2 linked regions of the Myxococcus hansupus genome follow. The protein of the gene in region 1 interacts with the protein of each later gene in a pairwise test. Links are inferred from orthologs where the notes say so. Each region holds a gene or a part of one and is shown in the gene's direction. Other genes may lie near its edges. The genes, in order: priA and A176_RS28595.

The links.
Region 2: the proteins of priA (region 1) and A176_RS28595 interact in binary tests that used the Escherichia coli proteins (3 or more experiments, as listed by UniProt). The link is inferred for Myxococcus hansupus from one-to-one orthologs.

The regions. Positions count from the first base shown.
Region 1 is NZ_CP012109.1:6,922,089-6,937,461, reverse strand. The notes cover bases 5,855-8,921. They hold priA (replication restart helicase PriA), read left to right. Parts: upstream 5,855-6,227; coding sequence 6,228-8,615; downstream 8,616-8,921. Other genes in these bases: A176_RS27005 (hypothetical protein), read left to right, coding at 8,631-8,921; A176_RS27015 (glutathione S-transferase family protein), read left to right, coding at 5,855-6,096. Outside these bases: A176_RS39240 (hypothetical protein), read right to left, coding at 267-863; A176_RS27035 (hypothetical protein), read left to right, coding at 1,619-2,764; A176_RS27030 (PorV/PorQ family protein), read right to left, coding at 2,766-3,614; UTP--glucose-1-phosphate uridylyltransferase GalU, read left to right, coding at 3,675-4,577; A176_RS27020 (hypothetical protein), read left to right, coding at 4,574-5,329; more of A176_RS27015, read left to right, coding at 5,470-5,854; more of A176_RS27005, read left to right, coding at 8,922-15,373.
Region 2 is NZ_CP012109.1:7,315,220-7,328,417, reverse strand. What follows is about bases 10,320-13,198. They hold A176_RS28595 (single-stranded DNA-binding protein), read left to right. Parts: upstream 10,320-11,446; coding sequence 11,447-11,950; downstream 11,951-13,198. Other genes in these bases: hslO (Hsp33 family molecular chaperone HslO), read left to right, coding at 13,019-13,198; A176_RS28590 (succinate dehydrogenase/fumarate reductase transmembrane subunit), read right to left, coding at 12,077-12,757; dacB (D-alanyl-D-alanine carboxypeptidase/D-alanyl-D-alanine endopeptidase), read left to right, coding at 10,320-11,238. In the rest of the region: A176_RS28655 (lysophospholipid acyltransferase family protein), read left to right, coding at 1-439; LPS export ABC transporter periplasmic protein LptC, read left to right, coding at 452-1,003; A176_RS28645 (LptA/OstA family protein), read left to right, coding at 1,000-1,605; lptB (LPS export ABC transporter ATP-binding protein), read left to right, coding at 1,602-2,342; rpoN (RNA polymerase factor sigma-54), read left to right, coding at 2,590-4,107; A176_RS28630 (GNAT family N-acetyltransferase), read left to right, coding at 4,170-4,820; A176_RS28625 (hypothetical protein), read left to right, coding at 4,833-5,615; hpf (ribosome hibernation-promoting factor, HPF/YfiA family), read left to right, coding at 5,850-6,521; A176_RS28615 (PTS sugar transporter subunit IIA), read left to right, coding at 7,006-7,467; dtd (D-aminoacyl-tRNA deacylase), read right to left, coding at 8,342-8,806; more of dacB, read left to right, coding at 8,992-10,319. UniProt on the Escherichia coli protein: Plays an important role in DNA replication, recombination and repair. Binds to ssDNA and to an array of partner proteins to recruit them to their sites of action during DNA metabolism. Acts as a sliding platform that migrates on DNA via reptation.

The DNA.
Region 1 (15,373 bases):
GGAGGACGAAGAGGAGCGTGAGCAGACGTGGGACCGGCTCGCGCGGCTGTGGCGCGAGGTGCTGGGCAATCCCGAACGCGCGCAGATCTACGCGCGTCGTGCGGAAGGGCTCCGTCAGGCGCGCGAGGAGCGTGAGCTTCCTCCTCCCGAGCCCCCGCGCTCCGCGACGCCGCGTCGCGAGCCAAGTGGTCCCCGGGCGCCGCTCGTTCCCGCGCCGCCCGCGTTGATGCACGCCCCCGCGAACGTCGAGCACCTGGCCAGTGAGGTCACGTCCACGACGGACCCAGGGGCGGCCGTTGCTGCGATGATTCCATCAGGGCCCGAGTCACGCGGCCCCGCATCGCTGCCCGGGAACGTACAAGCGCCCGCGCCGCGCAATCCCGCCTCTGAGCCTGGTAACGCACCGGCGCCCGCGCCGCGCAACCCAGCGCCTTCTGGAGGGTCGGCGGGTTCGGCGTCCAGGAATGCTGCGTCTGCGCCTGGAAACGCCCAGGCGCCTGTGCCGCGTAACCCTGCATCGGCTTCAGGAAATGCGGCAGCGCCCGCGCCGAGGAATCCGCCGTCTGCTCCTGGAAACGCACCGGCGCCCGCGCCGCGTAACCCTGCATCGGCTTCAGGAAATGCGGCAGCGCCTGTGCCGCGCAACCCTGCTTCAGTCCCCGGAAATGCGCCCGCGCCCGCGCCGCGCAACCCGGCCGCGGCCTCCGGAAGTGCGGCAGCGCCCGCACCGCGTAACCCTGCTTCGGTCCCCGGAAACGCGCCTGCACCGGCACCGCGTAACCCGGCATCTGTCGCTGGAAACGCTCCCGCACCTGCACCGCGTAACCCTGCTTCGGTCCCCGGAAACGCGACTGCACCGGCACCGCGTAACCCGGCATCTGTCAGTGGGACCGCACCCGCACCCGCACCGCGTAACCCGGCTTCAGTTCCCGGAAACGCACCGGCGCCCGCGCCGCGTGACCCGGCGTCTGCCGCTGGAAACGCGCCTGTGCCCGCGCCGCGCAACCCGGCCTCAGAGCCAGGGAATGCCTCAGCTTCTGCCCCGCGTGCTTCCGGTGGAGGAGAGGGCGGCCCAGGAGCATCGGCGCCACGCGATCCTTCTTCCGCTCCCGGAAACGCGTCCGCGCCCCGGCCGCGCAATCCCGCCTCGGTACCGGGAAACAAGCCGGCGCCCGCACCTCACGCCCCCGCCGCGAGCGGCGATAACGCGGATGCAGCGGGTTTCCCCCCGAGCCCCGCGCCGCGCAATCCCGCCTCGGCCCCGGGCAACAAGCCAGCCCCCGCGCCTCGCGCCCCCGCCGCGAGCAGCGATAACGCGGATGCAGCGGGTTTCCCCCCAAGCCCCGCGCCGCGCAATCCCGCCTCGGCCCCGGGCAACAAGCCAGCCCCCGCGCCTCGCGCCCCAGCCGACACCGCGGACGCATCAGGTTTCCCTCCCGCCGCCGCTGCGCCGCGAGCGCCCGCGCCATCGCGGAGAGAGCGAGCCTCGGCCCGTGCAGCATCCCCTGGCCGCGACGCGGAGCCCGCCGCACGGCAGGGCACGGACGAGCAGAGCCCGCAGCGCGCCGGAGCCATCGACCTCATCACGGGCGAGGTGCTGGACCTCAACGCGCCGTCGGTGCCCGAGACGCGAGTCATCTCCTGGGAAGCACCTCCGGGCCGCATGGACCCCGTGCGCCGGGTCGTGCGTGGCGCGCGTCCCGAAGGCACCATGGCCGCCCCGGCACCGGGTCGCACCTTCATCGCGAAGCCGCCAGCTCCGCCCGAGCCGCCCAAACCCGCGCCCGGCGCCGCGGAGCCCCGCGAATCCGCCGCTCCCGCTCCCGCCCCCGCCTACCTGCCCGCCCAGGACACCGAGCCCGACGGCTTTCGGCACATCCGGGAGCGCCCGCTGGAAGCGGCGCCGTACCGCGCGCTCGCGGAGTACTTCGACCAGCGCGGCGACCCCGACCGCGCCTCGCTGATGCGCGAAATCGCCGACGCGCTCGACGGCCTCGAAACCCCCGCGCCCAAAGGCCAGCGCCCGCCGCTGACGTCCGACGAGCGCGCGGGCCTGCGTCACCCGGGGCTGCGGACGCCCTCCGGCGAGCTGCTCGCCTGCACCGGAATCGCGCTCTGCCGCCTGTTCCCCGCCGAGGGCCGCGCCGCCGGCTCCTCGGAGCTGCTGCGCGCCACCGCGGGCCCGGCAGCACCCGACGTGCTCGACGCGCTGCACACCGCCGCGCGGATGCTGGATGTCCACCTGCCGGAGCTCGTGCTCGCGGAGGATGACGGTCCGCCCTTCACCGCCGTGCACGCGGGCCATCCGCGCCTGCTCGTGGGCCGCCTCCTCCTGCGAGAGTCCATGCCCGCGCCGGAGCTGCGCTTCCACGCGGGACGCGCCTTGCTGTCCCTGTCGCCGGACCTGCTCGCGCTCCGGGCCCTCAAGGGACGCCAGCTCTTCCGCGCCCTCGCGCTGCTGTCCACCGTGCTCAAGGACCCCCGCGCCACCGGAGAAGAGGCCCGCGTGGTCCGTGAGTCCCTCTCCCCGAAGGCCCTGGAGCGCGCCGTGGCCCTGTTGGAGCCGGGCACGCAGAACTTCAAGGCCTCCGCGCTCGCGGACGCCGCGCGCGACTCCGCGAACCGGGCAGGGCTCGTGGCCTGTGGCAGCATGGGGCCCGCGCTGACCGTGCTGCGCGCGCGCCGGGACAACGAGGCGGAGCTGGTGGAGCTGCTCCGCTTCGCCGCCTCCGAGCGCTACCTGCCGCTCCGGGCGCCGCGCTGACTCAGTTCATGTTCAGCTTGATGGTCAGCGCCAGCAGCCGCCCCTTGGGGCCGCCGAGGTCATGCCGGTAGGCGACGTCGATTCCGCCGCCGCCCTCGGACATGAAGCCGAGCCCCGTGCTGAGCTGGGACGTGCGGGTGAAGCCGTCGTACGTGTAGCCCGCGCGGAACGGGAACACCTGCCCGAGGATGTACTCCATGCCGCCGTGGTACGTGAACGTCGTCGCGTCGTTCGTCGTGAAGTCCGCGCGCACGTCGCCCGCGAGCGTCAGCAACCCCGTCATCACGCCCACGTGCGCCGAGTAGTAGCGGGTCAGCTCCTCGTTGCCGGTATCGACGAGGTTGTGCGCGGAGAAGCCCGCCATCAACTGCTGGGACAGCCGCAGGATGATTCCGGCGTCACCCGTGACGGAGTTGGCGAACCGCGACTGGCCGCTCATGCGCAGGTAGCGGACCGTGGCGCCGAGCATCAGCATCTCACTGACGGGCAGGCCCACGCCCAGCGAGCTCATGTGCGCGCTGGCGCGGGCGCCGCCGCGGCCCACGCTCACCCAGTGGTAGTCGAGCCCCATGCCCAGGCGGCTGGTGGCCGCGTCGATGACGGAGACCCCGAGCTGCCCCTCCTTCTTCTCGACGTCCCACCCGCCCGTGCCTTCGAGCCGGTAGGACGGGAAGAGGACCATGGCGGCGGGGTTGCCCAGCATCGCGTCGCCGCCCAGGCCCAGGGCCCGGTAGGCGCCGCCCATGCCATAGGCGCGCGCGCTCATGACATCCCGGAGGTCCTCGGCCGGCTGAGCCAGCGAGGTAGTGGACACACAGAGGGCGATCAGCACCAGGGAACGCAGCGACATGACATGAGCATCCTATCCGGCTTGATGGGGTCAGACGCCATCAATAGATTCGCAGCCCTCATGGCCTCCAAAACCCCGAAGGTAGAGCCCCTCATCCGCAAGTGTGTCATCCCGGCAGCCGGCCTGGGCACGCGCTTTCTGCCGGCGACCAAGGCGGTTCCGAAGGAGATGCTGCCCATCGTCGATACTCCGACGCTCCAGTACATCGTGGAAGAGGCGGTCTCCGCGGGCATCGAAGACGTCGTCCTCATCAACGGCCGGGGCAAGAGCTCCATCGAGGACCACTTCGACATCGGCTTCGAGCTGGAGACCACCCTGCGCTCGCGCGGGAAGGAAGGCGAGGCCGACAAGCTGCGCGCCATCGCGGAGCTGGTCCGCGTCGTCAGCGTCCGTCAGAAGGAGCCCAAGGGGCTGGGTCACGCGGTGCTGTGCGCCAAGAGCGTCATCGGCAACGAGCCCTTCGGCGTGCTGCTGGGCGACGACATGATTGACGCCGAGGAGCCGGGAATCCGCCAGCTCGCCCGTGTGTACCGCCAGTACAACCAGGCCGTCATCGCCCTCATGGAGGTGCCGGACGACGAGACGCACATGTACGGCATCGCCGCGGGCACGGACCTGGGCGACGGTGTCATGCGCATCGAGCGCATCGTGGAGAAGCCGAAGAAGGGCACCGCGCCCTCCAACCTCGCCGTCATTGGCCGCTACGTGCTGCCGCCGGACATCTTCCCCATCCTGGAGAACCAGACGCCGGGCGTGGGCGGGGAAATCCAGCTCACCGACGGTCTGGCCACCCTCCAGCAGCAGCAGGGCCTCCTGGGTTACCGCTTCAAGGGCCAGCGGTATGACGCCGGCGACAAGGTGGGTTACCTGAAGGCCAACATCGCCTACGCGCTCAAGCGCCCGGAGCTGCGTTCCGGCCTGCTCGAGTTCATGCGTGAAGTCGTGAAGACGGAGAAGCCGTGAAGCGCACCGTTGCACTCCTCGCAGTCCTGGTCTCCTTCGCCGCGGGCGCCTACGTGCTGCCCGGAAGCTCCATCATCCGTCGCATGGCGGCGGAGCGCGCCGAGCAGAGGCTCTCCACGTTGCGCGTGGAAGGCTCCCTCAGCTTCGGTGGAGCGTCGGTGAAGGAGGCTGGTGCCGCGCTGGGGACGCCCACGGACCGGCCGGAGGTGCAGGGGGATGGCGTGCTGTCCATCCGCACGCCCGGCCGTTGCCGCTTCGAGGCCTCGGTGGCCGACGGCAGCACGCCGTCCGCGGTGGTCCAGTCCGGAGGCCGGCGCAAGGCGCAGGGCACCGAGATTCCCGCCATGTCGGTGCTCGTCGCGCAGGTGTGCCCGCTGCTCGCCACGGGCAGTGGCAACGTGCAGGAGGTGAAGGAGTCGGTGCTGCGGCACCTCCAGAGCCTCGGCGTGGAGACGGGTCGCACCGGTCTGGCGCGCCTGGGCGGCGAGGTCGCCTATGTCCTCGGCGAGATGGCCGAGGGGCGTCCGCAGTTCTGGGTCTACAAGGATTCCTTCCGCCCGGCGCGCCTCCGCTACACGGACGCTTCGGGAACGGCCTGGGACGTGCGCTTCCTCGACTACAACTCGCCGGCCACCGGTGAGCTGATGCCGCGCACCATCGAGGTCTGGCGCGGGGGCCAGCGCAACCTGCGCTTCACCGCATTGAAGGGTGACAACCGGGCCAGCCTGCCCGACGCGCTCTTCACCCTGTAGACCGTCAGGGCCGCCGGGGATGACGCGCCCCGGCGGGAACGGCACTTTCCTGAATTCCTTGCGGCGCTGGAGGTGGCCATGAAGAGTGTGGCCCCGCCAGGCCGGGACTCTCCCCGGCCCGCCGCGAAGAGGAATCTCACATGAAGGTGTACGGCCACCCGATGAGCACGGCCACGCGCATGGTCCTCACCACCCTGGCGGAGAAGGGCCAGGAGGCGGAGCTCGTTCTCATCGACCTCGCGAAGGGCGAGCACAAGCAGCCCGCGCACGTGGAGCGTCAGCCCTTCGGTGTCATCCCCGCGTTCGAGGATGACGACGGCTTCCGCGTCTATGAGTCGCGCGCCATCATCCGCTATCTGGACCGCAAGCTGCCGGGCGCCGCGCTGACGCCGTCCGACGCGCGCGCGTTCGCGGCCATGGAGCAGTTCATCAGCGTGGAGCACAGTTACTTCACGCCCGCGGCGATGAAGGTCATCTGGGAGCGCCTCTTCAAGCCCTTCTTCGGCGGCGGCGCGGCGGACGAGGCCCGCATCGACGAGGGTATGAAGGGCGTCGAGCGCGTCCTGGGCCTCGTCGACCCGGTGCTAAGCAAGCAGCCGTACCTCGCGGGCGACGGCTTCTCGCTCGCGGAGGTCTGCTGGATGCCGTACATGGACTTCTTCGTCGCCGCGGGCGGCGGAACGCTCCTGGGCCAGTACAAGGGCGTGGCCTCCTGGTGGGAGCGCGTCAGCGCCCGGCCCTCGTGGAAGAAGGTCACCGGCGCCTGAGTCCCCGGTGCTTCCCTGACGTCCCGGGTTCCGTCTTCCGGCGGAACCCGCGAAACATGTCAGACCCTCCCTGCACTGTGGACCCCGGTAGCAGGACGGCTGGGGTTGGGGTGGCGGTTGAAGGGAGAGTCATGGAACAGCGACCCTTGTGGAGCGGGGAGGACGCGGCGCCTTCGAAGGCCCCCACGACGCGGGGTTCCAGGACGGTGCGCACCTCCGGTGTGAAAAGCCGCCGGGAACTGTCAGAGCCCGCCGTCGCCGCTACAGTGCGCGCCGAAGTGAGCGCTCCCGTCCTGGCCTCCATTGCCGTTGGCCGCCCCGTCCGGGGCGAATTCACCTACACCTTGCCGGAGGAGCTGGCGGGCCGCCTGGAGCCCGGGCAGCGCGTGCTCGTGCCGTTTGGTCGAGGCACGGCGCTGGGCTTCTACCTGGGGCCCGCGTCCCCGCCGCCCGGCGAGAAGGTGCGGCTGAAGGCCGTCCAGCGCGTGCTGGAGGATTCGCCGTCCCTGCCCAAGGACCTCATCGCGTTGCTGCGCTTCGCGGCCGTGCACTACCGCTACCCGCTGGGCGAGGTGATTCGCGGCGCGCTTCCCCCGGGCCTGTCGAAGGCGGTCGAGGAGAAGGAAGCCAAGCCGGACGTGCAGCACTTCGCGGTGGCGCTCGTGAACGAGGTGCCGCCGGAGCTGTCGCGGGCGCCCGCGCAGTCCGCCGCGCTCGCCTACTTGCTGGCCGTGGGAGGCCGCGCGCCGCTGGAGGAAGTGGCCCACGCGATTCCAGGCGCGCGCGAGACGCTGAAGAAGCTGGCCACGCGCGGCTTCGCCAAGCTGGAGGAGAAGACGGTGGAGGCGGGGGTGAAGGAGGGCCTGATTCAGGGCCGTCCGGACCACCTCACGCCGGAGCAGGCCGCGGCGGGCGTGGAGCTGCGCGCGGCGTTGGACGCGGGCGCCTTCCAGCCCTTCCTGCTTCACGGTGTCACGGGCAGCGGCAAGACGGAGGTGTACCTGCGCGCGGCGGAGCATGCGCTGACGCTGGGGAAGGGCACCCTCATCCTCGTACCGGAAATCGCGCTGACGCCGCAGCTCGTGGGGCGCTTCCGCAGCCGCTTCGGCTCGGAGGTCGCGGTGCTGCACTCGGCCTTGAAGGACCGGGAGCGGCTCTTCCACTGGCAGGCACTGCGGCGGGGCGACGTGAAGATCGCCGTGGGCGTGCGCTCGGCGGTGTTCGCGCCGGTGAACAACCTGGGCCTCATCGTCGTGGACGAGGAGCACGACCCCTCCTTCAAGCAGGAGGAGAAGCTGCGCTACCAGGCGCGCGACCTGGCCGTGGTGCGAGGCAAGCAGGCCAGCGCGGTGGTGGTGCTGGGCTCGGCCACGCCCGCGCTGGAGACGCTGGAGAACGTCAACCGCGGACGCTACCGGCTCCTGGAGCTGAAGCGCCGCGTGGACGACCGGCCCATGCCCTCCATTGAAATGGTGGACCTGCGCCTGGAGCGGCCCCGCGAGGGCGTGGTGACGGAGGAGGCGCCCATCCTCAGTCCGCCGCTGCTCGCGGCGATGGAGGAGACGATTGGCCGGGGCCAGCAGGTCATCCTCTTCCTGAACCGCCGGGGCCACAGCACCGTGCTCCTGTGCGAGGTGTGCGGCCTGTCACTCAAGTGCAGCGAGTGCGACGTGTGCCTGACGCACCACCGCTCGCAGAGCCGGGTGGTGTGTCACTACTGTGGCCTGGCCATGCCCGTGCCGGAGCAGTGCCTGGAGTGCACGGGGCCCATGCTCAAGCTGGGCATCGGCACCGAGCGCGTGGAGGCGGAGGTCCTGGAGCGCATTCCCACCGCGCGCGTCGCGCGTCTGGACCGGGACTCGGCCACCAGCGCGGAGCGGCTGACGGAGATGCTGGCCTCGTTCGCGCGCCGGGAGCTGGATGTCCTGGTGGGCACGCAGATGGTGGCCAAGGGGCACGACTTCCCTGGCGTCACGCTGGTGTGCGTCGTGATGGCGGACACGTCCCTGTCCATCCCGGACTTCCGCGCCGCCGAGCGCACCTTCCACCTGCTCACCCAGGTCGCTGGCCGCGCGGGCCGGGGCAAGGACCCGGGGCGGGTGCTGGTCCAGACCTACAACCCGGACGCGGAGCCGGTGCGGCGGGTGCTGGCCCACGACTTCAGCGGCTTCTCGACCCAGGAACTGGAGTGGCGCAAGGCGCTGGCCTACCCTCCATATTCGCGCATGGCCGCCGTCCGCCTGGAAGGGGAGCACCCCGAGCAGACGGCGAGCGTGGCGCGCTCCCTGGGGAACCTCGTCTCCCGGAACATGCCGCCCGCGTCCGCCGGGGTCCGTTTGCTGGGCCCGGCGCTGGCGCCCATCTCCCGCATCCGAGGGAAGACGCGCTGGCAGTTCCTCTTGAAGGGGCCAACGCATACGGCGCTCGCCCCGCTGCTCGCCCGGGTGGAAGCGGCCCTGGCCGAAGTTCCTTCCACCGTGAAGGTCGTGATCGACGTGGATCCGGGAGCCATGCTGTAGACTCGTGGCCCCCCCATGGGCGCACCGGTCCTTCTCGTCCACGACGACATCGCCAATATCGCCGCCGTGCGGCGTCTGCTCACGCGTGACGGCTACGAGGTCATCCTCGCCACGTCCGCCGCGGATGCCCTCATCGCGTACGGGCACCACCTGCCCGTGCTGCTCGTGCTCGCGCCCGGCGTGGAGAGTGGCCGCGGCCACCTGGTGCTGGAAGAGCTGCTGCAACACCCGGACGGCAAGTCGGCCCGGGTGCTGCTTCTGGGCGAATCCATCCCCGGCTTCAGCGCCCCCGTGGCGCCGCTGCCGCTGGAGGGCGCGGCCTTCATCTCGCTGGTGGATTCCCTGGTCCGGGCCCCCGCGGATGCGGCGGATGCCTGGCACGTGGTGGAGAATCGGCGGATGCCCGCGTCCGCGGGTGGCGCCGGGGTGTCGAGTGGCGCTGACGGCGAAACGTGGCATGCGACGCCGCCTCCCGCGGTCGCTGGGGACGCCGCGCTGGCGAACGCGCTCTTCGGGGACCTGGCTCCGTTGCACCAGACGGACTGGGAGCTGGCGGCGATGACGGACGCGGAGCGCACCGCCCACGTGGCGGAGCAGCAACGCGAGCATCACGGAGCGTCCGGTTCGAGCACGGCCTCGGAGCCCGAGGTGGAGGCCCCGCCGGTGGCCCCCGAGCCGGCTGCGTCGGAGGACTCGGCGGACGGGTGGGGAGAGCCGTCTTCGGATTCGGATTCGGATTCGGATTGGGGCTCGGCGGTGAGCGGCGCTGCGCCCGGGGAAGGGGCGTACCCCGGCTTGTCTCGGGGGCATGCGGCGGAGCCGGAGGGCATGGAGGCGGAGCTGCGGGCTCAGGCGGAGCGCCTGGCCGGGCTCGACGACGCATCGGAGGCGGACGGAGAAGTGCCTCCGGTCGGGCAGTTGGCTTGGACGGAGGAGCCCGTCACCCAACCTGGGCCTGCTGCGCCTCGACTCGGGGACGAAGGCTTCTTCGACGTGGAGACGCCGGAGGCTGGCACGCGGGATTCCCTCTCCGATGCGGAAGCGGAGCTGGCGGCCATGCGCGGTGGCCCTGTCGCCGAGCCTCTGCCCGCCACGGATGGCACCCCCTGGACGGAGCTGCCTCCCGACCCGGAGATGGCGTTCGCTGGCCAGGCGCCGGAGGCGTCGTGGGCCGGAGTGGGGGATGCGCCCGGAGAGGCTGCGTCTGGATGGGAGACGGAGGCTTCGAAGCAGGGTGGCTCGTGGAGCGCGTCGGCGGCACCTGAGGCGGATGACTCCTGGGCCACGTCGGCAGCACCTGAGGCGGGAGCGGAGTCGGATGCCTCCTGGGGCGCGTCGGCGGCACCTGAGGCGGATGACTCCTGGGCCACGTCGGCAGCACCTGAGGCGGGAGCGGAGTCGGATGACTCCTGGGCCACGTCGGCCGCACCTGAGGCGGATGCTTCCTGGGGGGCGTCTGCGGCACCTGAGGCGGGAGCGGAGTCGGATGACTCCCGGGCCACGTCGGCAGCACCCGAGGCAGGAGCGGAGTCGGATACCTCCTGGGCTGCGTCGGCGGCACCCGAGCAGGGAACGGAGTCGGACGATTCGTGGGCCACGTCGGCGGCACCTGATGCTGACGACTCCTGGGCCACGTCGGCAGCACCTGCTGCGGGCGCGGAGTCGGACGATTCGTGGGCCGCCTCGGCGGCACCTGCTGCGGGAGCGGAGTCGGACGACTCTTGGGAGGCATCGGACACCCCCGCGTCTTCGGATGTGGCGGGGGCGGCGTCAGCCTCCTTGGATTCGGGCGATGCGTCAGAGAATGACGCGGTCGCGGCGGCATCGGATGCTTCTTGGGGGGACGGGTCGGACCCCTCTGCGTCGGATGGTTCCTGGGAAACGGATCCGGCTGCTTCTGTGCCAGGTGGTGTGGCGGGGACGGAGTCGGCCACTCCCGGGTCGGACGATTCCTGGGGAACAGCGGCCGCGAACACGGAGTCGGAAGACGCCTGGGGGACGGAATCCGCGCTTGGCGATTCCGCGGATGCGTCGGATCCGACCGCCGGTGACTCCGCTGACGCGTCGGAGCCAGATGCCGCGGCGGTGTCCGCGTCCAACTGGGAATTGCTGGAGGCGGAGCTTCAAGCCGCGGCGTCGGGTCACGAAAGTGACGACGCGGAGGCCGGCTCTCCAGAGGCCGCCGAGACCTCGGCAGCAGCGGGTGTTGGCGAAGACTGGTTCGACTCGGAACCGGAGTCTTCGGCGCCCGCGCCGAGTGTTGGCGCTGACTGGTTCGACTCGGAAACTGAGGACACGCGCTCGGCGGAGCCCGTGGCCAAGCCGGTTGAAAGTCCGCCCGTGGCGCCCGCCGCAGGCGGCTTCGCGGTCCCCGCGCTGATGGCGCAGTGGCAGGCTCAGCAGGAGGAGGCCGAGCGCCAGCTCGAAGAGGCCCACGCACGTGTGCACTCCGTCTCCGCGGAATTGGAGCAGGAGTCCGCGCGGCGCCGTGAAATGGAGCAGCAACTCCAGGCGCTCCAGGAACGCCTCGCGACCGAGGAAGAAGAACACTCTCGCGAAGCGGTGCTCCGGGCCGAAGCCGAGGCCGAGCTGGAGACGCTCCGCCAGCGTGAGTCCGAGGCTCGGGCGCAGCGGGACTCGAGTGTGTCGATGGACGCGGCGGCCAAGGCCGTCCTGAGTCGAATCGAGCAGTCGGCGGGAGACGTCGACGCGCTCTCGGCCCTGCGCGCGGAGCTGGAATCGCAAGTCACCCTCCGCACGGAAGCGGAGGCCTTCACGGCTGAAGTCGAGGCCCTGGCGCGGCAGGCCGAGGATGCACGTGCCGAGGCGGAACTCCGGGCCATCGATGCCGAGGACCGAGCCAATGCCGAGGCCCAGGCTCGCGAGGCCGCGGAGACGCAAGCCGCCGCTGCGACCCAGGCGCTGAAGGCGCTCGAAGCGCGCCTGGAGGCGGAGGCGGCGGGGCGCGTCGTCTCGGAGGTCCGCGCAGAGTCGGAGTCGAAGGCGCGCGAGGTCGCGGAGCGCCGGGTCGAGTCCGCCGAAGGCCAGACGTCGGTGTCGGAAGCGCGCATCGATGCGGAGACCCGTGCCCGCGAGGCCGCGGAAGCCCGGTCCGAGGTCGAGGCCGCGGCGCGGCTCGAAGCCGACATTCGCGCGCAGCAACTGGCGCACGCCCACGCGGAAGCCGAGGCCCGTGCGGACTTGGCGGCTCGGGAGCAGGCCGAGGCCATCGCCTTGGCCCAGGCTGAAGCGGACGCGCGAGTGGATGCGGAAGCGCGTCTGGAGGCCCTCACGGCCGCGCTCGCCGAGGCGGAGGCTCGGGCGCAGGGCGATGTGGACACGCGCGTGGCAGCGGCGGCAACCGCGTTGGCGGAAGCGCAGGCGCGGGCCGAGATTGAGTCCTCGGCGCGCGCGGACGCGGACGCACGTCTGGAGGCCACGGCAACGGCATTGGCCGAGGCGCAGGCGCTCGTGGAGATTGAGTCCGCGACGCGGGCCGATGTGGAAGCACGTCTGGAGGTCACTGCAACCGCGTTGGCCGAGGCGCAGGCGCTGGCTGAAATCGAGTCCTCCGCGAGGGCTGAGGTGGAAGCGCGCCTGGAGTCCGTGGCGACCGCCCTCGCCGAAGCGGCAGCCCGCGCGGAAATCGAATCTGCGGCCCGAGTCGACGCGGAAGCGCGCCTGGAGTCCGCGGCGACGGCCTTGGTCGAGGCGCAGTCGCGAGCCGATAGCGAATCCGCGGCCCGAGTTGAGGCCGAAGCCCGTGTCGCAGCGGAGTTCTCGGCTGGAAGTGACGCGGAGTCGCGCGTCCGGGCTGAAGCGGAAGCCCGAGCGGCCGCCGAAGCGCGCGCCGACGCTGAAGCAACCGCCCATGCGGAAGCCGCGGCGCGCGCGGAGATTGAAGCTGCGGCGCGCATGGAAGCGGAGGCCCGTGCCAACGCTGAAGTGACTGCGCGTGCAGAGGCCGAAACCCGAGCGAACACGGAGGCGGCCGCACGGGCCGAAGCGGAAGCCCGAGCGACCGCCGAGGCCGAAGCGCGAGCCGAAGCCGAAGCGCGCGCCAATGCGGAGGCGGAGGCTCGCGAGAACGCGGAAGCCACCGCGCGCGCCGAAGCGGCAGCTCGAGTCGAAGCCGAGTCAGCCCTCCGCGCGGACCTCGAAGCCCGAGCCAACGCTGAGGCGACATCCCTCGCCGAAGTCGAAGCCCGCGCGAGCGCTGCGACGACATCCCTCGCCGAAGTCGAAGCCCGCGCCAACGCTGAGGCGACTGCTCGTGCCGAAGTCGAAGCTCGCGCCAACGCTGAGGCGACTGCTCGTGCCGAAGCCGAGGCCCGCGCCAACGCTGAGGCGACTGCTCGTGCCGAAGTCGAGGCTCGCGCCAATGCCGCGACGACAGCCCTCGTCGAAGCGGAGGCCCGCGCCAACGCTGAGGCCGCCGCTCGCACCGAAGCCGAAGCCCGCGCCAACGCCGCGACGACAGCCCTCGTCGAAGCCGAAGCCCGCGCCAACGCTGAATCAACTGCTCGTGCCGAAGCCGAAGCGCGCGCCGACAGCGAAGCGTCCGCTCATGCTGACGCCGAGCGCCGTGCCGAGCACGTCGCACACGCCCGAGTCGACGCCGAAGCGAGCGCCGAGGTCGAGTCGAAGGCTCGGCTCGACGCGGAAGCCCGCGCCGCGAACGAGTCGAAGGCGCATCAGGACGCGGAAGCCCGCGCCGAGCGCGAAGCCGAGGCCCGTGCCGAAGCCGAGGCCCGCGCCGAGCGCGAGTCCAAGCTCCGTGCGGCCATCGAAATCCGCGCGGAAGGTGAAGCCACGGCCCGTGTGAACGCGGAAGCCCGCGCCGAGCGTGAAGCCGAGGCCCGCGCCGAAGCCGAAGCCCGAGCCGAACGGGAAGCCGCCCTGCGCGCCGAGGCGGAGACGCTCGCGAAGACCGAAGCCGCGACCCGCGCCGAACTCGAGGCCCGGGTCGCCACGGAGGCCACGCGCCGAGCCGAAGCCGAGGCCCGCGCCGAACGCGAATCCGAGGCCCGCGCGGAACAGGAGTCCCGGCAGCGAGCCGAAGCCGAGGCCCTCGCAGGGAAGGAAGCCGAGCAGCACGCCGCCGAGCAGGCACGTGCCGAGGCAGAAGAAGCGCACCGCGCCAGCGTCGCCGCCCAGGCAGAAGCCGAGGCCCAGAAGCGCGCGGAGCTGGAGTCCCGGCTGGAGTCGGAAGCCCAGAAGCGCGCAGAAGCCGAGGCCCGCGCCGAGGCCGCGCTGAAGTCCGCCACCGATGCGGAGTCACGTGCCGAGGCCGAAGCCCAGCGCCGCGCCGACGCCGAGGCCCGCATCCAGCAGGCCACCCAGGCCGAAGCCGAAGCGGCCACCCGCGCGAAGACGGAGGGCCGTCATCGCACCGCCCTGGAAGTGCGCCTGGACGCGGAGGCGAAGCAGCGCGCCACGTTGGAGACGCGGCTCGAGGATGAATCCCGGGCCCGTAACGAATCCGAGTCCCGGCTGCTCGCGGAGAATGCACGCATCTCCGAGGAGCTCGCGGAGCTCCGACTGGAGCACCAGCAGCTTCGCGACAACCTGTCGAAGGAGCGCGAGTCGCGCGAATCCGTCGAGCAGTCCTTGGAAACCCTCCGCGAAGAGAAGGCCCGCGTCGAAGCCGAGTCCGAGGCCCAGCGCGAGCGGAACGAGCGTGAGCGCCTGGAGCTGGAGGAGCGCGCGCTCCGAGACGCCGAGGAAGCCGCCGCACAGGCGAGAGCCTCCCTTCTTCCGCTGGAGGCCCCGCCGGGCCGGCCGGAGCTGGCGGTGGCGCGCAGTGGCAGCGTCACCCAGGACGGCCTGACGAAGCTGGTGCTCCGTCTGTGCGAAGCCCGCATGGAGATGCGCCTGGAGCTGAAGGTGATGAACGCCCTGCGCGTCCTCTGGTTGAGGGATGGCACGCTGGTGGGCGCTGTCTCCTCGGCCCCGGGGGAGAGCCTGGTCGACCGGGCCCGCGCGGACGGCCTCATCGACGCGAGGCAGGAAGGCGAACTGCGGCTGGTGCGCAGCGCCACCACCGCCGCGCTGCTGGAGGCCCTGCGAGGCCGGGGCTACCTGCGCGAGTCCGAAGCCGTGCCCCTGGTCCAGCGCTACACCGAGCAGGTGTTCCTGGACGCCTTGGCGGAGCCCTCGACGCTCTACCGGCTGGTGGCGGAGCCGGCGCCGCACGAAGTGGCGCTCGCCGCCGCCACGCGCCCACCGCTCCACCTGCTGGCCGAGGCCCTGCGCAACACGCTCACCTCCGAGTCCCTCCTCGACGCGGCTGGCGGCCTGCGCGCGCGCGTCACCCGCGGCGACATCCACCTGGCCCCCGGTGACTTCGGTCTGCCCCCGAGAGACCTCCACCTCCTGTCCCAGGTGGACGGCGAGCACACGCTGGAGGCGTTGCTCCTGGGCGCGGGACTGCCCCAGGACTCGGCTTTGAAGTCGCTCGCGGTGGCGCGGACACTGGGGCTCATCTCGCTGGAGCCTGGCGGGGATGACGACGAAGCGGGCGACCTGCCTCCCGAACTGGACGTCCGGCGCCTGGAGGCCAAGTTCGAGGAGATCCAGGACGCGGACTACTTCACGGTGCTCGGGCTGGCCCGTTCGGCGGGGGGCGAGGAGGTCAAACGCGCCTACGAACTCCTGGCCGCCGAGTTCCATCCCCTGCGCTTCGCGGGACATCCGGACCCAGCGCTCCAGCACCGCGCGCAGCAGATTCGCAGCGTGCTCTCCGAGGCCGCGCAGGC
Region 2 (13,198 bases), 390 kb from region 1 along the record:
GGTGCGCAGCATCTGGCGCGGCCAGGAGGGGGCGGCCCGGGCCATGCTGCGCGCGCTGCGCAGCGGCGAAATCCTGGGCATCCTCATCGACCAGGACACGAAGGTGCAGTCGCTCTTCGTGCCCTTCTTCGGCCAGCTCGCCGCCACGCCCCGGGCCGCCGCGGACCTGGCCATTCGCACGGGGGCCTCGGTGGTGACGGGCTTCTGCCACCGGGACGGGGACGGCTACCGCCTGACGATGGAGGAGGTGCCGGTGCCCCAGGACGCGGACCGCGAGGCGGCCGCCCTAACCCTCACCGCGGCCCTGTCCACCCGAATCGAGGACGCCATCCGGCGGGCCCCGGAACAGTGGGTGTGGATGCACCAGCGCTGGAAGACGCGTCCACCGGTGGGCGCGGACGTGCCACTTCCGGAGGCGGCGCCCGCCTCGGCTGGGTGATAAGGAAGCCCCGTGTCACGCCTGCTCGCCGCCAGCCTCGTCGTCCTGGTGTTCGCCCCCGGTTGCAAGCCCGGGGCAGGCGCGGGTGCGTCCGAGGCCCAGCCCCCTCCCGAGGTGGTGCTGCACGGCGCCCGCCTGGAGTCCTTCGAGGGCGAGCGGCTGACGCGGTCCGGCACCGCGGAGCAGATTTCCTACCAGCGCACCACCGGCGACGTGTGGGCCACCAACGCCACCCTGAAGATTCCGCCGGGCCAGTCCGGCGCGGGGGCGCCTCCGGGGACGGAGGGCGGCGTGGAGGTGAGCGCTCCGAATATGGAGGGCAGCCTCGCGTCCAAGCAGGTGGTGGCCTCGGGCGGTGTCATCATCCGCACCGGAAAGGGCATGGAGGCCCGCACTCCCCGGTTGACGTACGACGCCACCACGGAGCGGGCGCATGGAAACGAGGGCGTGACGGTGAAGGGACCTGACTACCGGCTGCGGGCGGACCGCTTCGAGCTGTACTTCCCGGACGAGACGTTCAACTTCGCGGGCTCGGTGGAGACCGTGGTGGGAGCGCCCCAGTGATTGAGTTCCTCGTAACGGCCTTCTTCGTCGCGCAGCCCGCGCCCGTGCTCGCCGCCACGCCCGCGCAGGGCACGCCGCCCGCCGCGGTGGCCCCGGCTCCGGCGGCGGGCACCCGCGCCCCCAACCCCCTGGGTGGCGCCAAGGACCTGAAGGAGCCCGTTCAAATCAACGGCGACAACGTCACCTTCCAGAAGTCCCAGGCCACGCTGACGGGCAACGTGAAGGTGAAGCACCGCACGCTGGACTTGAAGTGCGACCGGATGACGGCCAACTACACGCCGCAGCGCGAGGTGACGCGGGTGGTGTGCACCGGCGGCGTGGAGGCCGTGGACGGGGACCGCCTGGCCCGCGGTGAGCGCGCCGAGTACGACGTGCCCAGCGGCGTGCTGGTGGTGACGGGCTCGCCCGAGGCGCGCCAGGGCACCACGCACATGCGCGGCACGAAGGTCCGGCTGACGCTGGGCAATGAACGGCTGGAAGTGGAGAACGCCGTCATCGTCTTCGAGTCGATGCCCGCCAACCCCGCGCCCGCCAAGCGCAAGGGGCGCCCGGCCCCGGCCCGCCCGGCGGCCCCCTCCGCCCAGGGAGGCACGCAGCCATGAGCGCGAAGCTGTACGCGGAGGGCCTGGAGAAGACCTTTCGCCGCCGCAAGGTGGTGGGCGGCGTGTCCTTCAGCGTGGCGCCCGGCGAAGTGGTGGGCCTGCTGGGCCCCAACGGCGCGGGCAAGACGACCAGCTTCAACATGGTCGTGGGACTGGTGTCTCCGGACGCGGGACGCGTGCGCATTGGGGACGAGGACCTCACGCACCTGCCCATGCACCGCCGCGCCCGCAGGGGTGTGGGCTATCTGCCACAGGAAGCCTCCGTCTTCCGCAAGCTCACCGTGCGCGACAACTTCCTGGCCGTGCTGGAGCGCCAGAAGGATCTGGACTCGAAGGCCCGCGGGCAGCGCGCCGACACCCTCCTGGAGGAGTTCGGCCTCACGCACGTGTCCGAGTCCCTGGGGGAGACGCTCTCCGGTGGCGAGCGCCGGCGCGCCGAGATTGCCCGGAGCCTCATCCCCCAGCCCCGCTTCATCCTCTTCGACGAGCCCTTCGCCGGCGTGGACCCCATCAACGTGGGCGACCTCCAGCGGCAGATCTTCCTCCTGCGCGAGCGCGGCCTGGGCGTCCTCATCACCGACCACAACGTGCAGGACACCCTGGGCATCTGTGATCGCGCGTACATCATCGCACAGGGGCAGATTCTCGAAGAGGGCACCCCGGCGGAGATCGCCGCGTCTCCCAAGGCGCGAGCCGTCTACCTGGGGGAACGGTTCCGCCTCCAACAAGCGCTGTAAGGACGGCTGGCCACCTGTCAGAGGCGTGCTTAGAATGGGTTGGCCCCGCTTTTGCGCCGACTTGTCAACGCGCATGTGACACCCTGAGTGGTTCCAAGCTCTCGAATTCCTTGTGGAATTCTGAGCATGCAAGCAAGGGACCCTCGTTTCGGGGCTAGACGAAGTCAGGGCTCCTTGTTACGTTGGCACGGTCTTTGATTGTGGCCCTCTGGCTGAGGGACCAAGTCAACCCTGGAGACCCCGTCTCATGGCGATGGAACTGAAACAAAGCCTGAAGCTTGCCCAGCAGCTGGTGATGACGCCGCAGCTGCAGCAGGCCATCAAGCTCCTCCAACTGTCCCGCATGGAGCTGCTCGAGCAGGTCCGCGAGGAGATGGAGCAGAACCCACTGCTGGAGCAGCCCGACGAGCAGGCCCCGGGAGACGTGGGGGACAAGGAACCCGGTGAAGCCTCCCTGGAGGCTGACAACGTGGAAATGCCGCGGGACATGGACCTGCCCGCGGCCACCAGCGACACCGCCACGGAGTTCAAGGCGGACGGGGAGGGCCCCCCGGAAATCGACTGGGAGCAGTACCTCAACAGCTACCAGTTCAACGAGCCGACCACCGCCTCCAACAAGGGGAACGTGGCCACGGACGACCTGCCGTCGTTCGAGGCCAACCTCGTCAAGAAGGAGGACCTGGTCGACCACATCCAGGAGCAGCTCGGCACGCTGCGCCTGAACGACGCCGAGCGCCGCATCGCCATGCTCATCCTGGGCAACCTGGATGACGACGGCTACCTCAAGCTGCCGGAAGTGGACGGAGATCCGCTCATCCGCCTGGCCAACGAGGCGGACGTGCCCATGCACGTCGCGGAGCGCACGCTGCGCCGCATCCAGATGTTGGACCCGCGCGGCTGCGGCGCCCGTGACTTGCAGGAGTGCCTGCTCATCCAGCTCCAGGGGATGAAGGAGCCGCACGCGCCGCTGCTGGGCCTCATCATCAAGCGGCACATGAAGTACCTGGAGAGCAAGAACCTGCCCGCCATCGCCAAGGACCTGAAGGTCACCTTGGAAGAGGTGGTGGAGGCGGTGCGGCTGCTCCCGAAGCTGGACCCGAAGCCGGGCCGCAACTTCAGCGGGGACGACGCGCAGTACATCACCCCCGACGTGTTCGTCTACAAGATGGGGGACGAGTACACGGTGGTGCTCAACGATGACGGCCTGTCCAAGCTGCGCATCTCCGGCACCTACCGGAACGCGTTGAAGACGGGCGCGGTGGGCCCCGGCCAGACGAAGGACTTCATCCAGGACAAGCTGCGCAGCGCGATGTGGCTCATCCGCTCCATCCACCAGCGGCAGCGGACCATCTACAAGGTCACCGAGAGCATCGTGAAGTTCCAGCGGGACTTCCTGGACAAGGGCATCGCCCACCTCAAGCCGCTCATCCTCCGGGACGTGGCCGAGGACATCGGCATGCACGAGTCCACGGTGAGCCGCGTCACCACCAGCAAGTACGTGCACACCCCGCAGGGCATCTTCGAGCTGAAGTACTTCTTCAACTCGTCCATCGCCCGCGTGTCCGGTGAGGACACCGCGAGCGAGGCGGTGAAGCACCACATCAAGCAGTTGGTGTCGCAGGAAGACGCCCGCAACCCGTACTCGGACCAGAAAATCGTGGAGCTGCTGCGCTCGCAGGGCACCGAGATTGCCCGCCGCACGGTGGCCAAGTACCGCGAGGTGCTGGGCATCCTCCCCAGCAGCAAGCGCAAGCGGTACTACTGAGTCCAGGGCCTCCGGCGCGCCGCTTGTCCGCGGCGTGCCGGGGTGGGCAGAGTGGGGCGGCCATGAGCGCCAGCCCTCCGCCCGATTCCGGCATGCCTCGCCGTGAGTGCGTGCCCCTCGTCGTCCCGCCCGTCACGCTCGAAGGGCGGCACGTCCGCTTGGAGCCGCTGCGCCCGGAGCACGCGCCGGCCCTGGCCGCGTTGTGCGAACCCGACATCTTCACGTGGTTCTCGCGCGCGCTGCGGACGGAGGCGGACGTCGCGGACTTCATCGACAGCGCGTGTCAGGCGGCCGAGCGAGGGAGCGAGCGCCCCTTCGTCATCCTGGAGCAGCGGACCGGCGCGCCGGTGGGCTCCACGCGTTTTCTCGACATCCAACGCGACCACCGCACGCTGGAGATTGGCTACACGTGGCTGGGGCGGCGGGTGTGGCGCACGCCGGTGAACACGGAGTGCAAGTACCTGCTGCTGCGCCACGCCTTCGAGGCATTGGGCGTCATGCGGGTGCAGCTCAAGACGGACCAGCACAACGCGCGCTCTCGCGCGGCCATCGAGCGGTTGGGTGCTCGCTTCGAGGGCGTGCTGCGCAACCACATGCTGGTGCGCGGCGGCGTGGTGCGGGACAGCGCGTACTACGGCGTCATCGACACGGAGTGGCCGGAAGTGAAGGTTCGCCTGGAAGGGCTGCTCGCCGCGGCCGGGGCGGGGGTATAGGGTGCGCGGCGCATGAACCCCTTTCTTTGTCGCAATCTTCTTCGCATCCCGGCGGGGGCCGTCGTCGCGGTGGGCCTGCTGTCGGGCTGTGGCGGCAGCCTGACCTCGGAAGTCGTCGACCTGTCGACGATGGCGGACCGCACCCTCACGCTCGCCCAGTCGGATGTGGATGTCTTCGAGGGATTGGACGAGCTGGGCTCCCACCGCGTCACCGTGACGTTCTCCTCGGCGGCGGGGGGGCGTTGCACCGAGCTGCGCGAGGGCGTCACCGCCACCTTCAACGGCCAGCCCATGACGCTGGAGCGCGGCGGCGTGGATGGCACCGCGGGCCGCGACGTGTGCGTGCCCACGCGGGCCTACTACGACTTCGACCCCAACATCTGGGAGCGGCAGCCCACGGAGGACGCGCGCGTCGTCCTCCAGGACGGCACGCACACCGTCACCCTGGTGATGAAGGACGGGAAGGCCAAGCGCTTCTTCTCCTTCCAGGGCCCCGGCGCCGAGGACCGCCTCATGCGCGGCCAGCCGTACGACTTCCGCTGGATGCCCGAGGGCGAAATTCCGGGCCCCATCACCGCCACCCTGCTGCGCGAGGGCGGGCTCGCCACGGCGACCGTCCCCACCACACAGCAGGAGGGCACCGTCAGCTTCAACCTGCTGCAGACCACGCCGGTCGCCGTCCACCTGCTCACGCTGAGCGGCACCGCGCCGGGCACGGTGCTGGAGTGCACGGGAGTCGCTGGCTGCTCGGCGTCGGTGTTCCACTCCGAGGAGCGCGTCGTCAACGTGCAGTGACGGGCGGGCGGCTGCTCGCGGGAGCTGACGCGGCGCGTGACGTGACGGAATCGTCACCGGCATGGCCCCAAAAACGGGGCCGTGCCAGTGACGTGGGGTGCAGGCGGGATGTCGTCCCTCGGACGGGTGGTGTGTCCGGGAACAGGCAACCTGGCGGGGTGGGTTGCTTTCCGGGGCTGGGAAAGTTTCAGATCCGTCACGGAGCTCACCTCTCACCCTAGGAGGCAGCCACGCATGCAGTTCAACATCACCTTCCGTCAGTTCGGGGCGTCGGATTCCCTCAAGGAGTACGCACGCGAGAAGGTCGAAAGGGTGAACCGGCTGTTGGATCGCGCCGGCGAGGCCCATGTGGTCCTGTCGTTGGAGCGTCACCTGCATCACGCGGACATCACCATCCACTCCGGCGCATGGGTGCTCCGGGGCCGCGACAAGAGCGATGACATGTACGCGTCCATCGACCTGGCGATGGACAAGATCGAACGCCAGCTTCGCCGCTACCGTGACAAGCTGAAGACGCACCATGGCCGTGAGCGCGTCCACCACCGGCAGGACCTGGTGGAGCAGCTCCGGGTCCGCCACGCCGTGTTCGAGGTCCCGGACGTCGAGGAGCTGACGTCCCTGGCCGAGGCCTCCGCGAGCAGCGAGGCGGCACCGAAGCCCACGGTGGTGTCGGCGCCTCCCCCCGCGGCCCAACCCCGCGCGTCGCGCGAGGTGCGGGCCACCCACCTCACCGTCAAGCCGCTTTCCGTGGACGATGCGGTGATGCAGATGAACCTGATGGACAACGACTTCTACGTCTTCCACAACGTGGAGTCGGAGTCGCTGTGCATCGTCTACCGGCGCAAGGATGGCCAGTACGGCCTCATCGAGCCGCACGCCCCGGCGGTCGCCGCCACGGGCACCTGAGTTTGACGTCGTGCGCCGTCACCGGGCTTGCCGGGTGACGGCGCGTGACGCCGCCAAGGCCGCCGCGAGCGCGCTCACCCGGTGAGCCCCGCCGGCCGATGGGCGATGAAACGCGCCGGCGTCATCCGGGCCATCTGTGTGCCGAGGGTGTGACCGCCGCTTTCACGGGGATGCCCTGGTATCACCCGCGGGTGCGGGCGCCGCCCCCCGCTGGCACCACGTGTCGACAACGACGCGATGTCGATGTCTGTCGACAGGAGCGGACGCTTCATGGGAAGTCCCTGGCTGCGCGGGGTGGGGGTCGTCGCCACCCTCAGTGGAGCACGCGGGCAGATGAAGCCCTATCACCCTGGAGGACGGGCTTCCCTTCCGCGTCATGATGCGCAGTAGGCGCGGTGCATGCGCATGATGACAGGCCACCCTTGCACTAATGAGGGGTGAGGAGTAATTGCCGCCAACCAGGAGCGCCAGCGCGGGAGCGTCAGTGAGAATCGCCGAGTTCCTCAGCCCCCAAGCCGTCATCGCCGACATGCAGTCGCGGACGAAGCCTGAAGTGTTGCGCGAGCTGAGCGCCACGTTGGTGCGCGCCCACCCGCAGCTATCCTCGGACCGGTTGGTGGAGGTGCTCCGCGAGCGCGAGAAGCTGGGCAGCACCGGCATCGGCGAGGGCGTGGCCATTCCCCACGGCAAGCTGCCGGGCATGGCCCAGCTCCAGGCCGCCTTCGGCGTGTCCCGCGCCGGCGTGGACTTCGAGGCCATTGACGGCAAGAGCACCCACCTGTTCTTCGCGCTGGTGGCGCCGGAGAACAGCGCGGGGGTTCACCTCAAGGCCCTGGCCCGCATCTCGCGGTTGTTCAAGAATCCTCGCTTCCGGGCCGCCATCCTCGAGGCACCCACGGCCGCGGACATCCACGCGCTCATCGTCCAGGAAGACGCGCGGCCTTGAGCCGGGCGGCGTTCCGGGGGGAACATCCGCACCATGGACGTCGTCCTGAGGCCCATCAGCGACCGTTTCTTTCATGAGCACCTGCTGCCCTTCTTCCGGAGGGCCATGGGGGACGCCCCCGGCGCGCTGGAGTCGCTCCAGGAGCAGTTGGGGATGGCCAGGCGCGCATGCTCTGTGAGCGGATGCTCGCCACGGCGATTCCGGGCGGGGTGCGCTCCCTGGACGCGGACCCCTGGGCGGACCTGGTGGACAGGCTCGTCTTCCTCCCCTGGGCGGAGGGCCCCTCCGGCTGGGAGGTGGGCGACGCCGAGATGGGCTACGCGGACGGCTGGGATGAAGCCCTGCACCTGGCGCTGATGGTGGAGGAGGCGAACTACCCCTACTGGGACGCGCGCGCCGCGCGGGAGGTGCGGGACCAGTTCCGCTTCCGGCCCCGCGAGGACGTGGGCCTGGCCTCGCTGCTGGCGGGGCAGTGGGAGCCCTTCCCCGAGTTTCCTCCGGACCAGGTCTTCGTCACGCAGGGCCGGGGCGAGTACTCCCCCGGCGAGCGCTACGCCTTCGCGGACTGGGCGTGGCGCCCGGCGCGCAAGGTGGCCCACTGGCAGGTGAACCTGCCGCGCAAGCTGGAGCGGCTCCTGACGCGCGAGCAGGAGCGGATGCGCCTGCCGTCGCTGCCGGAGAAGGACGAGGTGCTCGCGTACTGGCTGGGCAAGCAGGCGCAGCCGCCGCCGCTCACGGTGGCCTTCTCCGGACTGGGGCCGCGCGCGGCCAACTGGATTCGCGAGCTGGGCGCGCTCACCGCGCACCTGCGGGGCGCGGCGCTGGCGAAGCAGGGGCTGGCGGCGCTGGTGACGAAGAGCTCCGGGGTTCGCATCTAGCCCTTGCTGGGCGTAGCCGGGCCCGGGCTCTCCAGCAGCAGGGTGACGGGCCCGTCGTTGACGAGCGCCACCTTCATGTCCGCGGCGAAGATGCCGGTGCCCACGCTCAGCCCGCGCTGGCGCAGCAGCTCGCAGGTGCGCTCATAGAGGGCCTTGGCGGCCACGGGCTCCAGGGCGTCGATGAAGCTGGGCCTGCGGCCCTTGCGCGTGTCGCCGTAGAGGGTGAACTGGCTGACGACGATGAGCTGCCGGGACGTGTCCTCCAGGGACAGGTTCATCTTCCCCTCGGCGTCCTCGAAGATGCGCATCGTGGCCAGCTTCTCCACCATCCACGGCACATCCGCCTCCGTGTCACCCTTGCCCACGCCCAGCAGCACGAGCAGCCCCGGGCCGATTTCGCTCACGCGCTGGCCCTCCACCGTCACCGACGCCTCCAGCACGCGCTGCACCACCGCTCTCATCGAAGTCACCTCGTGGACAGGCGTGTTTCACTGGGGTCCCGCGTCAGTCACGCCGTTACAGTTGGAATGTCAGGTTTCTGCCTGCTGGTAGAGCGAGCGCCCAGACGTGGACTCACGCTGTCTCTCACCCTTGCTCGTCTTTTGCCCCGTTCCGCATAATGGCACCTGACTTCCCCGGAGAGAGTGTGCAGGTCCATCGAGCCAGCTCCATCTTGGCCGCGTCGGCCATTATTTTCCTGTCGCTTTCTCACGCCGCGCGCGCCGCGCCCGCTCCCGATGCGAAACGGGCGGACCGCGAGGCGCTGAAAACGGCCTTGTTGGAGGTCCTCCAGCGCGCGCCGTTGAAGGCGAGCCGCATGGGCGTGCTCATGCAGAGCCTCGACGACGGCACCGTGGTGTTCAGCCACAACGCCGACGAGCTGCTCAACCCGGCCTCCAACGTGAAGCTGGTGACGTCCGCCGCCGCGCTGGCGTCCCTGGGGCCCGAGTTCCGTTACGACACCGAGTTCCTGGTGGAGCCGGAGCTGGGCGCGGACGGCAAGGTGAAGACGCTCTACGTGCGCGGCAAGGGCGACCCGTCCATGACGACCGAGCGCCTGTGGGGCATCGTCGCGGAGCTGTGGCACGCGGGCGTGCGCGAGGTGGGCGAAATCGTGGTGGATGACTCCTGGTTCGACGCCGAGCGCACGCCGCCCGGTTATGACCAGGAGGACACGGACCGCGCGTACATGGCGCCCACCGGCGCGGTGAGCCTCAACTGGAACGCGGTGGCCATCTACCTGCGGCCCGGCAACGCGCCGGGCGCCAAGGGGTCGGTGGAGGTGGAGCCGCCCAGCGACTACTTCGTGCTGGAGAACCAGCTCACCACCGGTCCGCGCCGCGCCCGCCGCGTGTTCGTCAAGTCGGACGCCGTGGGCCTGCAGCAGAAGATTGTCGTGCGCGGCCAGCTCCCGAACGAGCGCGGCGGCGCGGTCAGCGTCTGGAAGAAGATCGACAACCCGCCCATGTACTTCGGGCAGTCGCTCAAGCAGATGCTGACGACGCGCGGCGTGAAAATGAAGGGCAAGGTGAAGCTGGGCAAGACGTCCACCAAGGCCCGCATGCTGCACGTGGCCCAGTCGGACACCTTCGACGTGCTGCTCAAGCGCCTCAACAAGCTCTCCAGCAACTTCGTGGCCGAGCAGCTCTTGAAGACCATGGGCGCGGAGCTGCGCGGCGCCCCGGGCTCCTTCACCAAGGGCGTGGAGGTGGTGGAGCAGTTCCTGGAGCGCGACGTGGGCATCCCCCGCGGCACCTACGTGATGAAGAACGGCAGCGGCCTCAACGACGCCAACCGCTTCTCCGCCACGCAGCTCAACGGCCTGCTGCGGCACATGGTCCAGCGCTTCCCCTTCGCGCCGGAGTACCTGTCCTCCGTGCCCATCGCCGGCAAGGACGGCACGCTCAAGTACCGCTTCGAGGGCAGCGACGCCGTGGGCCGGCTGCGCGCGAAGACGGGCACCCTGGAGAGCGTCTCCGCGCTGAGCGGCTACGTGACGAGCGCGGGCGGAGAGCGCTTCACCTTCTCCATCATGGCCAACGACTTCGCGGGCCGCGCGGGCCCCATCGTCGCGGGCCTGGACGCGTTGGGCGCGGCGGTGGCCGCCACGGGCTCCAGCCTGGGGCCGTCCACGGCGGTGGCCGCGCTGGCGGACAGCAGCCGTCCGGCGGGGGGCCTCAACGACGTGGCCGCCCGTATCAAGACGTACCTGGAGCTGGGGGCCCAGCGCGACCAGCGCAACATCGGCTTCCTGCGCACGGCGTGGCGCAGCGAGCGCGACCCGGCCGTGCGCGCGGTGCTGGCGGAGGGGCTGTACCAGTCCAACCCGCACGACTACCTGGGCGCGCGCACGCTGCTGGACAGCTACTCGGCCACCACGGAGGTGTACGGCCGGCTGCGCGAGGTGGCGCGGCTGCTGTCGGTGGAGGTGCCGGGCGTCAGCAGCATGGTGGAGCTGGCCGCGGGCGGTAACGCGGAGGCGCTCGCGCGTGTGCTGGAGCTGGCGGGCGCGGCGGGCACGGATGCCCAGTCCCAGGGCGAGATGGCGGAGGCCCTGGGCGAGGTGGCCCGCACCGCGCCGGAGGAGCTGGTGGTGGCGCTGCGCGCCGCCAGCGCCGGGGACCGGGACGCGTGCACCACGCTGTTGGCGCGCGCGCTGGTGCAGGCGGGCCAGGCGGACCACCCGTTCTGGAAGTCCCTGCGCCGCACCCTGGGCGCGTCGGACGCGCGGCTGGCGTCGTTCGCCAAGGGCCTGGACTCCACGCTGTCGCAGAAGGTGGCGGAGGCCAAGGCTCCGGCCCGGACGCCCGCGGGCCTCAACGCGGTGGAGGTGGTGGCGCCCGCGGGCAAGGCGCCCGAGTCTCCCACCGCCGACACCCGCCCGGGCGGGTAGTCCGCCTCCGCCGCGTCTCTCACGCGCCCCACCGGACGGGCCTCCCCGTCCGGATGGCAGGCAGGCGTACGGCCCCCAGGAACAAATCCGGTTTCTGGCTGGGTGTCAGTCCCCGCTGCTATAGGTGGGCATCAAACCCGGCGGGTGCTGCCCGCCGGGTCGTAACCGGTCCGTGGTGGACCGGTTCTCGTGAGAAAGGAACGCAGTCATGGCTGGAGGCGTGAACAAGGTCATCCTCATCGGCAACCTGGGGGCGGACCCGGAGGTCCGGTTCACTCCCGGTGGGCAAGCGGTGGCGAACTTCCGCATCGCCACCAGCGAGAGCTGGGTCGACAAGAATGGCCAGAAGCAGGAGCGGACCGAGTGGCACCGCATCGTCGTCTGGGGAAAGCTCGCGGAGCTCTGCGGCGAGTACCTGAAGAAGGGACGGCAGTGCTACGTCGAGGGCCGCCTGCAGACGCGCGAGTGGACGGACAAGGAGAACCGGAAGAACTACACCACCGAGGTGGTGGCCAACGCCGTGACGTTCCTGGGCGGTGGCGGGCGTGACGCCGGAGACGGCATGGGCGGCGGTGGAGGCGGTGGCGGTGGACGCCGGCAGTTCTCCCAGCAGCGCGGCGGCGACAACAACGACTACGGCCAGCCGCCTCCGGACGACATGGGCGGTGGAGGCCACAACGGCGGCCCTGGCGACGACGACATCCCGTTCTAGTCCCGGCCCCGGCTGACGCCTTCGGTGCCCTGAAATGAAACCGGCCGCTCCCCGGAAGACTCGGGGGCGGCCGGTGGGCTTTTCAGCACCTGGAGGCCCCGGCGCGCGTGGCGCCGGGGCGGGGCATCACGGAGGGGTGGCGCCCACGGGGCTGAAGGCGGCGCCCGCGGTGTAGAGCGCGTAGATGACCGCCCAGCTCATCGCCGTGAGGACGAGGAACGTGATGATGACCACGGGCTCGAACTTGCGCATGGAGCGCTCGCTGGAGAGCAGACCCCAGCCCATGGCGAAGCCCTGGATGCCGTTGGCCAGGTGGAACGAGGTGCCCAGCGTGCCCAGCAGGTAAACGACCAGGGTGGGGAGGTGGTAGCGCATCTCCCGGGCGATGTCGTCGAACGCCTCCGGGTGGCCCAGCACCAGCCGCGGGTAGAGGAAGGCCAGCCAGATGTGGGCGCCCAGGAAGGCCAGCACGCCCACCGCGCTGAGGCGCTGGAGGATGTACTTGAGGTTGCCGTAGTTGTTGTAGCGGACGTTGTTCGGCTTGAAGCTGAACAGGCGGACGATGCCCCAGCCGGTGTGCATGAGCAGCGGCAGCAGGACGATGACGAACGTGAAGACCTGGGAGAACGGGTTGGCGTAGGTCGTCACCGACTTCTGCCAGGCGTCCGCGCCGTTGAAGGCGGAGAGGTTGTCCCACAGGTGGTTGACGACCCAGACGGACAGGGGCACCACCGCGAGGAACGAGCCCAGACGGGACTTGAGGAGCGGTGTTTTCGTTTCTACGGCGGCAGCGGCTTGGGTGCTCATCGAATCTCCAGCGGCGGCGCGCGGGCGTCTTGCCGCGTCCACGTCGAGGGCAGGTGACAGTCGGACGGCGGTTTATAGCCGTTCCAGCGCCGGGGCTGGATTTCTTCCGCACCCCCGCATGCCAGCACACCCACACGGAGGCATAAGGCTGACCTTATGCGTCACCCCAGGCCCCACTGCTGGCCGGCGGGCGGGCGGCGGGGCTCCCGCCTTCTGACGTTGGCGGGCAATGCGGGCTCGGGCACGCTAGTCGCAACCGATATGTCCGACGAGCTTGTCAGTGGATTGTTGAAGAAGACGGACCTGCGCGTGGTGTTGGCCTCCACCACGGAGCTGTCGCGTCAGGCGCGTGCCACCCACCACACCGCGCCCGCCGCCGCCGTGCTCCTGTCGCAGGCCCTCACCGCCGCCGCCCTGATGGGGGCCCTTCAGAAGAACGAC